DNA from 4 places in the Bacillus sp. VA15 genome. Region 3 is predicted to be linked to each of the others. Evidence: predicted binding sites of a transcription regulator. Region 3 holds the regulator's gene; each other region holds the start of a gene.

Region 1 (3,149 bases), on a different contig from region 3:
TCGGGGGCTTCCTTACAGGTAGTAATACAGGATCAAATGCAATGTTCACCCAATTACAAGTTCAAACAGCAACAAAAACTGGATTACCATTAAATTTAGTTGCAAGTATTCAAAATGCAAGTTCTTCACATGCAACGATGGCTTGTCCTTCTAGAATTGCATTAGGAGCGACATTATGTGGAATCGAGTCAGAAGAGAACAGTTTATTAAAAAAGATGACTTTAATCGTAGTTGGAGCAATATTATTAATTATCATTATGACTATTATTTTATTGTTACTTGGAAACTATTCTAAATAAATTCATTTTTAGTTTGTAAGTCAGAAACTTCATAACTCATCCATGTTTAACCCTTCTCAATGAGAAGGGTTTTAACTCTTATGTCCACCTGTTAAACCAGCTCTGTAAAGTGCTGTCCCTGCAGGCGTATAAGAAACAGCCCTTAATATCGCCTTTGAGCCGTACTTATTTCTTATCCCGTCCATTACAAATCCAAGCTTTCTTCTGTTTTCATTATCCACTTCAAATAAACTCAACTGCTGATTCACATCATCCTCTATATTAGAAAGAGTGACTGAGATACTTCGCATAGTCTTACCTGAGTAAAACCTATTAAAGAGCATCAGGCAGCATCTATAAATATCCATCATTATATTTGTAGGAAGATCAATTGTTTTTGCTCGATGAAATCCACCCCCAAGCTCATCTTTACTGTAACCAATCCCCAGGCTAATTGTTCGACCAACTTTATTATGTGCACGTGCCCTTCTTGCAACTTCCTCACAAATCTCCAACAGAACAGCTTTAATCTCTTCTCTTTTTGTATAATCCCTGAGCAAAATCTGACTCTTACCAAAACTAATCTGACCTTGCATCAAGGGAGCTCCTATTTCAGATAAATCGATTCCATGAGCATGATAATACAATTGGTTTCCCATTATTCCAAATTTCTTCTCAAGCAGCTCTAAAGGAAATTTAGCTAACTGACCTACAGTTGATATCCCCATACGATTTAGGTTTCTTTCCATCCTCCCTCCTATCCCCCACATTTTAGACAAAGGGCGAACCTTCCAGAGTTTATCTGGCACATCTTCATATCTCCAACGTGCAATGCCACTCTTCGTTTTCTTACTCTCCAGATCAAGTGCAAGCTTACTAAGCAACATATTATCTCCAATGCCTACTGTGCACATCAAACCAAATTCTCTCCACATGCTGTTTTGGATTGCTTTGGACATTTCTTCAGGATCTTCTTTTCCTGCATCTAAAAAAGATTCATCAATTGAATACGTATGGACACATTTCTCAGGAACAAATCTGTAAAACAGCTTTGTAATTTCAGTCGAAACTCTGATGAAAAGCTTCATTTGTGGATTTACAATGTGTATTCTTGGATCTTCAGGTATCTCAAAAAGTCTCGACCCTGTTTTGATTCCAAAATCTTTTTTAAGTGCAGGAGATGCAGCTAACACTACACTTCCCTGTCTCTCCGTATTCCCTACAACAGCAAGATAGCATGTTAAAGGATTAAGCCCCATTGTTACAGCCGATACAGAAGCATAAAACGATTTCATATCGACACAAAGTATATTCTTTCGTGGAAATTGTGAGTAATCAATCATTGTATGTAACTCCTATGATGTTATTCATGTTGATATAAACTGTATTGTCGTTCTGGTCTTTTACGTGAAGCTTTTGTTGTTCAAAATTAATGTAATGAACTCTGCCGGTGATATTTTCAACAAATCCATTGTTAAAGAGTTTGAATTTCAACTCTTTATTAAATTCAAGTGCCTCAGAGACGAGAAGATCCATCTCTTCAATTTGTTGGTCATCTAAGGATGGCTTTTCAATTTTTGATACATCAATCAAATCTTGTTTAAGCTGTGTTAAATGTTCTGGAAGCATCATTGATGTCCATTTAATTGTTCCTCGATCTCTAAGCATATCGACTCACTCCTTTATTGATCTAATATTAACAGAACAAAAGTTCCTTATTCAATATAAATAAGAACAAATGTTCGATGTAAATATTGGTAGCAATATATGTCCTAAAGCATGATAAAAAGCCTTCCCATTAAAGAAGGCTTTCTGAACTTAATCTAATTCCCAATACAAATTTGGCAGTATTGACCATCTCCGTTGTAGTCTTCATTTTTGTATACTGTACTACAGTTAGTACATATAAAATAATCTCCATTACTTGAACATTCCGAGCAAACGGGGCTGTTCGGAAATAAATTTAAGACCCCTGATCTTCTTTCACAAATAACACATTGTTCATCATCAAATATGTCTTCTTGTGGTGCTGCATAGGGAACTTTAATACTGTACAACTTAAAGTTCCCTACCGTATAAACTTGTTCTTCTATGTTTAATTCTAACTCTATCGAAAACTCTGCATTAATTTCTAAGTCATAAGCTGAACTCTCGGAATATTCAGATCCGAATGCCTCTGTAATTATTGCTGACCCCTTCATCGTTAAGATGCCTGTAATACTCGCCTTATCTTCGTCAAAATCTATATTATAATCAAATAATGTAACATCATATATTTCAAAATCTTCAACATCTTCTAGCAAACCGTTTTCCATGAACAATTGTAATTCACCATCATGAATTAAACTAGGAGTTATCTCGTCCGTAGAAAAGCTTATTTGATTTTTTATTATGTTTAATGCATTTAATTCTATCTGTGCATATAAAAATGATGTTTGTTTCAATCTAGAAAAATACTCTGTAAATTCTTTCATGGGCAACATCATCAGCTGAGTTTTATTTTCTACAAAATCTTTAAATTCCGAAATCAACTCTTCACGTGGGTGTAATATGTTTTTACTTTCGTCTAATGCCCACCAATCCTCTTTACTGTCCGAAGTAGTAAACACTATAGAAACCCCATCTTCTTTTGCCATATCCAAAATTGACTTCCAAATAATTAAATCTCCATAAGGTCTTTTCTGATCCGAACTTCCATTTTCTTCAGTCTTTTTACCTTTATCCTCGTATCCTGGAGGAATATTATACTGATATCGTCTAATTCCTTCTTCAATTATTTCTAAAATGCGCTTACCAGAAAAGGAATCGCCTATTTTATTAGATGTTTTCAAATTATTAATATAATCATATATCTCATTTTTATTCATTAAT
Region 2 (3,149 bases), on a different contig from region 3:
TTCTATTCCAGCTATGCGGTTCCGGTCTTTGGAGAAATCAATACGCTTTGGAGCGCTTTACTGTTTGTGGCGGCAGGCGGATTCCTCGCCCTATTTTTTAACAGAGATAAATTTACACCGGTACAAAAACAAGATCAGCCGAAATGGAAAGAACTGTCGAAGGCATTTACAATTATGTTTGAAAACCCTAAAGTCGGCATCAGCGGAGTGGTCAAGACGATTAATGCCATAGGACAATTCGGATTTGCCATCTTTCTCCCTACTTATTTAGCGCGTTACGGGTATTCCGTTTCTGAATGGCTGCAAATATGGGGGACGTTGTTTTTTGTGAATATAGTGTTTAATATCATTTTCGGTGCAGTCGGAGATAAACTTGGCTGGCGCAATACCGTGATGTGGTTTGGCGGTGTCGGGTGCGGTATTTTTACGCTGGCGCTTTATTACACGCCACAGTTGATCGGGCATCAGTATTGGGTGCTGATGATTATCGCTTGCTGTTACGGTGCGGCATTGGCTGGCTACGTTCCATTAAGCGCGCTTTTGCCGACGCTTGCACCTGATAATAAAGGCGCTGCCATGTCAGTGTTGAATCTGGGATCTGGTTTATGTGCGTTTATCGCGCCGGGCATCGTAAGTCTTTTCATTGGACCGCTCGGCGCAGGCGGGGTTATTTGGATCTTTGCGGTATTGTATTTTTTCAGCGCTTTTCTGACACAATTCTTGACGATTTCTGAGAAAAGCGCCGGTGTGTATACGGAGGAACGGCTTGTCAGAGAAAACGTGCAAACAAATTTCGAGAAAACGGTTAAGCAGTAGCCTCTTTGGTCAAACTAGTCATAAACGTGTGCAAAGAGGTGTAGAGGGTGAAACGATTCAGCACGGCGTATCTTTTGCTGGGCATTCTTTGCTCAGCCGCAGCATTTCTAATAGGTGCTCCTCCCCGCGCGCTTGGGGCGGAAGTGGAGCACTATGAACCGCTGCAAGTGCATGTGCAGCTTGAGAAAGTGTATTTGGACGGAGATGTCAGCATTGAGCATAAACGTGAAAAAGTGCTTTCTATGGATGATTTTTGGGCAGCCTATGCCGGCTGGACGCTTGTCGAACAAAAAAAGGGATATGTGCTCTTCCGGAAGCAAATGGACGATATTTCACCGCTCAGTAAGGTAAATGGGTATATCGGTGTATCGGATAATGGAGTGATCTCCACTTTTCATGGTCGGCCTGAGTCAGCTTCCGAACCGATTCAGTCTTTTTTTCAAATTGATTTAGAAAGGCTGGAAAGCCATATGCAAAAAAATCTGCTGAAGGGCATTCCATTTCGGACAAAAGCGGAGTTTGAGGATGTCATAGAACACATAAAGACATACAGCGGGTAACGTCCGCTGATTGAAGACATGTAATCATGTCTTTTTTTTCGTGGAAGAATGAGAGAGAAGCGAACGTATGTTAACTTTTCTATAAGACTTTGGCTGTTTTTATGGTACAATGAAGAACAGTCAAAGAGGTGAATTTGCGTGATCGAATTTGTTAAAGGGACGATTGATTATGTATCTCCCCAATATATTGTGATAGAGAACGGCGGCATTGGCTATCAGATTTTCACGCCGAATCCGTTTATATATAAGGAGAGAAACCAAGAAACGATTTTTACGTACCATCATATCAGAGAGGATGCTTTTTCGCTTTACGGTTTTTCAACAAGAGAGGAGAAGGCGCTCTTTACAAAACTGTTAAACGTGACCGGAATCGGTCCAAAAGGCGCACTCGCCATCTTGGGCTCAGGTGATCCGGGAGCGGTAATACAAGCGATTGAAAATGAGGATGAAGCCTTTTTGGTCAAGTTTCCTGGTGTAGGAAAGAAAACTGCTCGCCAGATTATTCTTGACTTAAAAGGAAAACTCGCTGATGTTGTGCCTGAAATGATTGAAAATCTGTTTAATCATGAAGAAAGGCTTGAAAAACAAACAGCAGAAACAGCTCTGGAAGAAGCGCTAGAGGCCCTCAGGGTTCTCGGATATGCTGAAAAAGAAATCAAAAAGGTGCTTCCTCACTTAAAAGAAGATACTGGACTCACAACAGACCAATATGTGAAAAAAGCATTACAAAAACTATTGAAGTAAGGTGATGTTCATGGATGAACGGCTCGTCTCAAGTGAAGCAGACAACCATGAATCAGTGATAGAGCAAAGCCTGAGGCCGCAAAATTTGGAACAGTATATCGGGCAGCATAAGGTGAAAGAAAATTTGCGCGTGTTTATAGATGCGGCAAAAATGAGACAGGAGACACTTGATCATGTTCTTCTGTACGGGCCGCCCGGACTCGGGAAAACAACGCTTGCTTCCATCGTTGCCAATGAAATGGGAGTGGAATTACGTACGACATCTGGGCCTGCGATTGAAAGACCTGGTGATTTGGCTGCCATATTAACGGCGCTAGAGCCGGGAGATGTATTATTTATCGATGAAATACATAGGCTTCATAGATCGATTGAAGAGGTGCTGTATCCTGCGATGGAAGACTTTTGTCTGGATATTGTGATCGGCAAAGGCCCTTCTGCCCGCTCGGTCCGGCTCGATCTTCCTCCTTTTACGCTGGTAGGCGCAACGACGAGGGTAGGGCTTTTGACGGCGCCGTTAAGAGATCGTTTCGGCGTAATGTCTCGCCTTGAGTACTATACGCAAGAAGAGCTGGCGGACATTGTCACAAGAACCGCTGATGTATTCGAGGTTGAAATTGATAACCCGTCTGCTCTCGAAATCGCGAGGCGATCGAGAGGGACGCCCCGCGTAGCGAACCGCCTGCTGAGAAGGGTCCGGGATTTCGCCCAGGTGCTGGGTGACAGCCGGATCACGGAAGAGATTTCGCAGGATGCGCTGGAGCGGCTGCAGGTTGACCGTCTCGGTTTGGATCATATTGATCACAAGCTGCTGATGGGCATGATCGAAAAATTTAACGGCGGTCCGGTGGGTCTTGATACCATTTCAGCCACGATCGGCGAAGAACCGCATACGATTGAAGACGTGTACGAACCGTACCTCCTGCAAATCGGATTTATCCAAAGAACGCCGCGGGGAAGGATCGTGACACCGGCCGTTTATCATCATTTCCAAATGGAGGCTCCCCGATATGACTGAATTTCCTAAGATCA
Region 3 (3,149 bases):
CACAAGTTTGAATTTCATACCGGAACCCTTCAAGACAGGCTTCGTTATTATAAACAGGAAAAAACGCATATGGATTTTTATGATTGAAACGACCTCTTTATATTACACAGAACATATACATAAATCTCATGTAGGGTTAAAATGTGGTAAAGGAGGGGTGTAATTGAAAATAAAAATCTTAGGCTTAACAGCAGTTTTGATGTGTTTTTTTGGCATTGGCAGTACCCATGTGTCAGCTTTAGATTTTGATCACAAAACAGACTTTATTTTAAATGACAGCACAAAATCGTTTGTTCTGGAAAATATCAGTGATGTCCCGGCGATCGACTATATTTTAGGCTATCAGTTTACGATCTTGGGAGCCAATACTTGTTCAGTTGAGATTAAACTTCAGCGAATGGGGCTTACGGGAGAATATACCACACTGAGCACGAAGCAATTCAGCGGCAGCTGGTTTGATTTTAGTGCTCAGGATAAGGTTTCTATCGATCCATTTCACCGATACCGTATATTAGCAGAAGAACACTCAGAAAACTGCACGAGTGTTCGGGTAAAGGGCAGTTATGGTATACAATATTTTCATTTTGATTGAAGCTCACGTTGATCAAGAGAAGTGAGCTGTTTTTTTAGAAAATGTTGAACCAACTACACTATGTACTAAATTTTCATTAAAATTCAATTACTGCCGCGCTCCTTACATAAACATGAAGCCACGTCATTCCACGACCTAAGAAAATGAAACATTTTTAAGGACATAACGTCTAATATTTTAAACGGACAATATTCAGATAAAAGTTTCCTGAAGGAAAGAAAATTTCTTGACTTCAACAATTGTTTGGTGGATAATTATGGTGTAAACATGATGTTCTTTTTCCTCCTATTCAGGCTCGCACCCATAAGTCAGGGCGAGCCTGCTTTTTTGTACAATAAACCCCCTCTCCATAAAGGAAGAGGGGGTTATTTCATGCATTTGATAGATCAATAGGTTAATGGACGGTTCTGAACACGCCAATCACTTTCCCTAGAATGCTGACATTCTGCAAGATGATAGGTTCCATCGTTGGGTTTTCAGGCTGTAAGCGAATGTGAGTATCCTCTTTATAGAAACGTTTTACCGTAGCTTCATCATCTTCTGTCATCGCAACTACAATTTCCCCGTTGTTCGCTGTATTTTGCTGTTTAACGATGACATAATCCTTATCGAGAATACCAGCATCAATCATACTGTCTCCCATAATCTCCAGCATAAACACATGCTCGTCCGGAGGAACCATACGGTCAGGAAGCGGAAAATATTCTTCAATATTTTCTACTGCTGTAATAGGAGATCCCGCCGTGACTTTCCCGATGACCGGTACATTAACGACCTGACTTTGCGGAATGTCTACTTCTTCATCAAGTATTTCTATTGCTCTAGGTTTTGTCGGATCCCGTCTGATCAGCCCTTTTGTTTCCAAACGGGCCAAATGGCCGTGGACAGTTGAGCTGGACGCAAGCCCAACAGCCTCTCCGATTTCTCTCACGGAAGGCGGATATCCTTTTGATTTAACCTCTGCTTTAATAAAACGGAGGATATCAAGTTGCCTTTTTGATAGCTTCGTCATTTTTCGCACCTCAAAACGTCGATTTTAAGAAGATTATAGCATGATTTTCCTTACAGTACAAACATAGGTTCGAAAAAACAATTGACAGAAACGTTTGTTCGTATATACTGAAATTATAAAAAAGCGAACAAACATTCCTGTTGGAGGTTATGATCATGAGTAAAGAATCTATTATTTTTGTCGGTCTATTCTCAGTGATTTTGAGCGCGGTTATCCTTTTGCTGTCATATACAAGCAGCGGTCAGGAACTTAATCAGTATGCTAAAATAGAAGTCCAGCAAGGCGACACACTTTGGTCAATTGCTGATCAGGTAGCAGATACAAAAAAGATAAACAAAAACGATTTTATTGAATGGGTAGCTGATAAAAATCATCTTCAGACGTCTGATATCCAGCCGGGAGATGAGTTGGTGATTCCATTGAAAAAGAAGCATCAGGATGCATATGAATTGGCAACTGTAAGATAGAGAGGAAAGATAGAAAAAATGAAAGCACTCATATATGCCCGCGTAAGCACAAATAAAGAACAGCAGGAAACTTCATTAAAGCGGCAGGTGGAGGAGCTAACGGCCATTGCAGCCGAGAACGGCATGGAAGTCGTCAAAGTGATTTCTGAAAAAGCCAGCGGATATGAAATGGATCGAGACGGTGTATTTGAGCTGCTTGATGAGATCAAGAATTCGGGAATTGATGTTATTTTGGTTCAGGATGAGACTAGGCTCGGTCGGGGAAATGCAAAAATCGCCCTGCTCCATTGTATCTACAGAGAAGATGTGAAAGTCTATACAACGGCTCACAGAGGTGAACTGGAGTTATCGGAGGCTGACTCGATGGTGCTGGAGATCGTCAGCATTGTGGAAGAGTACCAGCGGAAAATTCACAATATGAAAATCAAGCGGGGAATGAAGCGTGCAGTAAAAAACGGTTTTAAACCGCAAAAAAACCTGAAAAACCAACATGAAAACAGCGGAAAGGAAAGAATAGAGGTCCCAATCTCAGAGATCGTCCGCCTAAGAGCGAATAAACTGACGTTCGCAGAAATTGCCGCAACGCTAAGAGGGTTTGGCTATGATGTGTCTAAAGCGACCGTCCACCGGCGGTATCAGGAATACATAGAGAATGACGAGACAGCCGAGTGAATCAGTTGTAAAACTCTTTTTGATCTAGTACTATATAGACAAAATGCAATAAAGGAGTTTAACATGATTTCAAACGCTAAAATTGCCAGAATTAATGAACTTGCTGCTAAAGCCAAAGCTGGCGTTATGACAGAAGAAGAAAAAGCCGAACAGCAAAAGCTTCGTCAAGAGTACTTGAAAGGTTTTCGCTCTTCTATGAAAAACACGTTAAAAAGTGTGAAAATCATAGACCCAGAAGGCAATGATGTAACACCAGAAAAGCTAAAAAAAGAACAACAAAATAACAAACTTCACTAATATAAGAGGAATACGGAAATATCGTATTCCTCTTTTGCATATACTATAAGCAAAACTCTTATGTGACAAAATTCAACAAGTTTCTCTCAAATTTAAGCTGAAACAGTTG
Region 4 (3,149 bases), 800 kb from region 3:
ACCAAAGTGCCGGCTGTCGAAGCTGTATATGCGATTATCTCCAACAACAAAATATTGTCCTTTCGGCACTTTGCTTGTTCCTGTCACATCTTTCAAGGTAAAATCACCCGTTACATGGCTTCCGGCAGAAACTGATTTCAAATGCTTCAAAAATGGTTCAGCAACCTGCTTTCCGTTCACATACAGCTGATCATCTTTATATTTGATCGATTCACCAGGCAAGCCGATTACCCGCTTAATCAGCACTTTTTGATCAGGGCCTTTAAAAAGGACAATATCAAAACGATGGATGGTTTTAAATCGATGTGAGAATTTATTGACCAACAGTTCGTTTCCTTCCTGAAAGGTCGGGTTCATACTGACGCCTTCTACCTTGTAATCAATAAAGACGGCATTTTTAACCTGAATGGCGAGAACAACGGACACTACACCGGCAAGAAACCAAAACCGTTTTTTCATGTTACTGTCTCCCTCCATCATGCTCACGCTGACTGGCTCTCACATGCAGGTACCGCTCTACCTTTTTGCCGACATACCATAAGATAGTGATCACCAATACAGCAATGACCGTTCGAATCGGCTGTGTAATCAGTGCGTGCAGATCATATCCGATGAAGCTGATCATAAAAATCATGACAAGCTTCCCCGAAGCTGCCGCCAAAATAAACGGCCGCGTTCCGATCCTCGACAAACCGGCAACAACATTCACCGCGGCTGACGGTGTAAACGGAAAACAAAGCAGAAGAAACATGGGACCGAAGCCGTGCCTCTCCACCCATAACATCAGCTTTCTGACCGAAGGATGACTGCGGATAAAACCAAGCAATCTTCTCTGTCCGTATTGACGGACAATCAAAAATACGAGAATAGATCCAGCAGTTGATCCCGCCCAAGACAGGATGAATCCTTCCCACAGACCAAACGAGTTTGTATTTGCCACCACAAACACGATCAGCGGCAAAAACGGGAGAAATGCTTCAATTAAAGGCAGCAGCACAGCAATAAGCGGACCGAAAGCCCTATAGCTTTGAAATAATTCAGTTAAATGTTCTTGTGTGAAATAGGATAAAAAATGCTCCAACATTTATACTCCTTACCGGGTTTGTCTATCCTTATTCTACACATTATCAGCAGAAAACTAAAAAGTTTTGGCGATTTTTTCTGTCTTGAAACATTTCACCAGCCGATATAGAATACAAATAGAACAAACGTTCCCATTAGAAAGAAGGAGTCAGCAATGCCGAATCTGCAGGAGGAAATATACGAATTAATTGAACGGGCTCTCTTTTTGCCCATGGCCATTACGATTTTTAATCGTGATCTCGCCGGAATTGAGCAAAGCACATTAAAATTGAAGCATCCTTATAAACAGCTTATCAGCGAATCATTAAAAATAGCACAAAAGGATTTGATGGAGGTCAGAAAAGAGCTGAGGAAAAGAAAAATTGCGATACACGAGGCGGAACGCGATGAGGCCTTTACGCTTTATGTATTTGTGATCGATGGTTATGAAGAAAAGCACCGCTATTTTAATCCGCGAATTCGGGAGCAGGTCAGCGAATTATTAACATTCTATTTATTTGCCCCGGACAGGCCATGAGTCTTTTGAATCATTATGTACTCTCCCAAGATTGCCCGCTCCCTCTTCGGGCAATTCCAACAATAAATTTCAGACAATTCCCACTATACAAACAAAATAAATTTATTTATAATTCGAACCACAACCTTTCACCCCAAAAAATGACATGTGCCGCCATATCTGCGACATCATTTTCAGTACGCTTGGGCTTGCACACCCCAATCCTAAAAGAGAAGGAGGATTCTATGAAACTGATTCACGTTCTCGCCGCTTTGCCCTTTATCGGAATTTTACTCGGCATCCCTTTTGCAAATAAAGTGACTCCCTATGTGTTCCGCATGCCGTTTATTCTTGCCTATATCGTGATGTGGGCTCTTTTGACCTCTGCGTTGATGGCGATTGTGTATGTCCTCGATAACGAAAATAAAAAGGAGGAAGCAGAATGAACGCAGCTCTCATCATCATTTTCGGCGTCCTGCTTTTGAGTATTTTTCTCGGCATACGCGCCCAAAAAGGAAAAGATATGAACCTTGAGCAGTGGACGGTCGGAGGCCGCGGCTTCGGAACCGTATTCGTGTTCTTATTGATGGCAGGCGAAATTTATACCACATTTACGTTTCTCGGCGGAAGCGGCTGGGCCTACGGCAAAGGCGGACCGGCCTTTTACATCATCGCCTACGGATGCCTGGCTTACATCCTTTCTTATTGGCTTCTGCCGGCGGTTTGGACGTACGCGAAACAGCATAAGCTGATGTCACAGTCTGATTTTTTCACCAAAAAATATAACAGTCCGCTGCTTGGCGTGCTCGTTTCACTGGTCGGCATCGCCGCGCTCATTCCGTATCTTGTGCTGCAGCTGAAAGGCCTCGGGCTGATTGTATCGGAAACATCGTACGGCAAAATCTCTCCGACCGCCGCCATCTGGATCGGCGCCATTTCGATCACGGTTTACGTTATGGTATCCGGCATTCACGGGTCTGCCTGGATATCGGTTGTGAAAGACATCATGATTTTGGTTGTCGTTCTGTTTTTAGGTGTGTATTTGCCAATTCATTACTACGGCGGCTTTCAAGACATGTTTCAGCAGATTGAAACGGCAAATCCGGGCTTTCTTACGCTTCCCGAAACGGGGCAAAGTGCGGCCTGGTTCAGTTCAACCGTGCTCTTGACAGCACTTGGGTTTTACATGTGGCCTCATACGTTTTCCGCTTCGTATTCAGCCGAAAACCCAAAAGTCTTTCGCAAAAACGCCATCATCATGCCTTTATACCAGCTGGTCCTGCTCTTCGTCCTTTTCGTCGGCTTTGCGGCTATCCTGCAAGTTCCTGGTCTGAAAGGCGCAGACGGGGATCTATCGCTTTTGAGACTGTCACTGCAAACATTTGACCCTTGGTTTGTCGGGATTATCGGTGCCGCCGGACTGCTGACAGCGCTTGTGCCGGGGTCTATGATCTTAATGTCTGCCTCCACGCTGTTTGCAAAAAATGTGTACAAAGTGTTCGCGCCCCGCACGACAGAACAGCAAGTATCGGTGCTTGCTAAGTTTTTAGTGCCGGTGATCGCGCTGGTT

What was found. The regulator LexA, encoded in region 3, represses DNA repair genes until DNA is damaged. The targets are predictions, from matches to a motif close to CGAACATATGTTCG.
Region 1: AC0DBE_RS04915 (YolD-like family protein) is a predicted target of LexA. The motif match lies at 2,010-2,023, and genes of this name have one in related genera.
Region 2: ruvA (Holliday junction branch migration protein RuvA) is a predicted target of LexA. The motif match lies at 1,437-1,450, and genes of this name have one in related genera.
Region 4: AC0DBE_RS09600 (YhjD family protein) is a predicted target of LexA. The motif match lies at 1,202-1,215, and genes of this name have one in related genera.

Annotation. Positions count from the first base shown of each region.
Region 1 is NZ_JBVQPQ010000001.1:891,535-894,683, reverse strand. It holds gene AC0DBE_RS04925 (L-lactate permease) at 1-299, shown strand, start outside; gene AC0DBE_RS04920 (Y-family DNA polymerase) at 371-1,621, opposite strand; gene AC0DBE_RS04915 (YolD-like family protein) at 1,614-1,946, opposite strand; gene AC0DBE_RS04910 (PIN-like domain-containing protein) at 2,102-3,149, opposite strand, start outside.
Region 2 is NZ_JBVQPQ010000001.1:288,574-291,722, forward strand. It holds gene AC0DBE_RS01410 (RbtT/DalT/CsbX family MFS transporter) at 1-816, shown strand, start outside; gene bofC (sporulation cell-cell signaling protein BofC) at 864-1,376, shown strand; gene ruvA (Holliday junction branch migration protein RuvA) at 1,515-2,120, shown strand; gene ruvB (Holliday junction branch migration DNA helicase RuvB) at 2,131-3,135, shown strand; gene AC0DBE_RS01430 (DUF2905 domain-containing protein) at 3,128-3,149, shown strand, end outside.
Region 3 is NZ_JBVQPQ010000002.1:96,779-99,927, reverse strand. It holds gene fosM (FosM family fosfomycin resistance protein) at 1-87, shown strand, start outside; gene AC0DBE_RS05700 (hypothetical protein) at 164-592, shown strand; gene lexA (transcriptional repressor LexA) at 987-1,604, opposite strand; gene yneA (cell division suppressor protein YneA) at 1,754-2,071, shown strand; gene AC0DBE_RS05685 (YneB family resolvase-like protein) at 2,090-2,743, shown strand; gene AC0DBE_RS05680 (DUF896 domain-containing protein) at 2,807-3,040, shown strand.
Region 4 is NZ_JBVQPQ010000002.1:895,268-898,416, forward strand. It holds gene lepB (signal peptidase I) at 1-459, opposite strand, end outside; gene AC0DBE_RS09595 (TVP38/TMEM64 family protein) at 461-1,084, opposite strand; gene AC0DBE_RS09600 (YhjD family protein) at 1,238-1,600, shown strand; gene AC0DBE_RS09605 (DUF3311 domain-containing protein) at 1,825-2,025, shown strand; gene AC0DBE_RS09610 (sodium:solute symporter family protein) at 2,022-3,149, shown strand, end outside.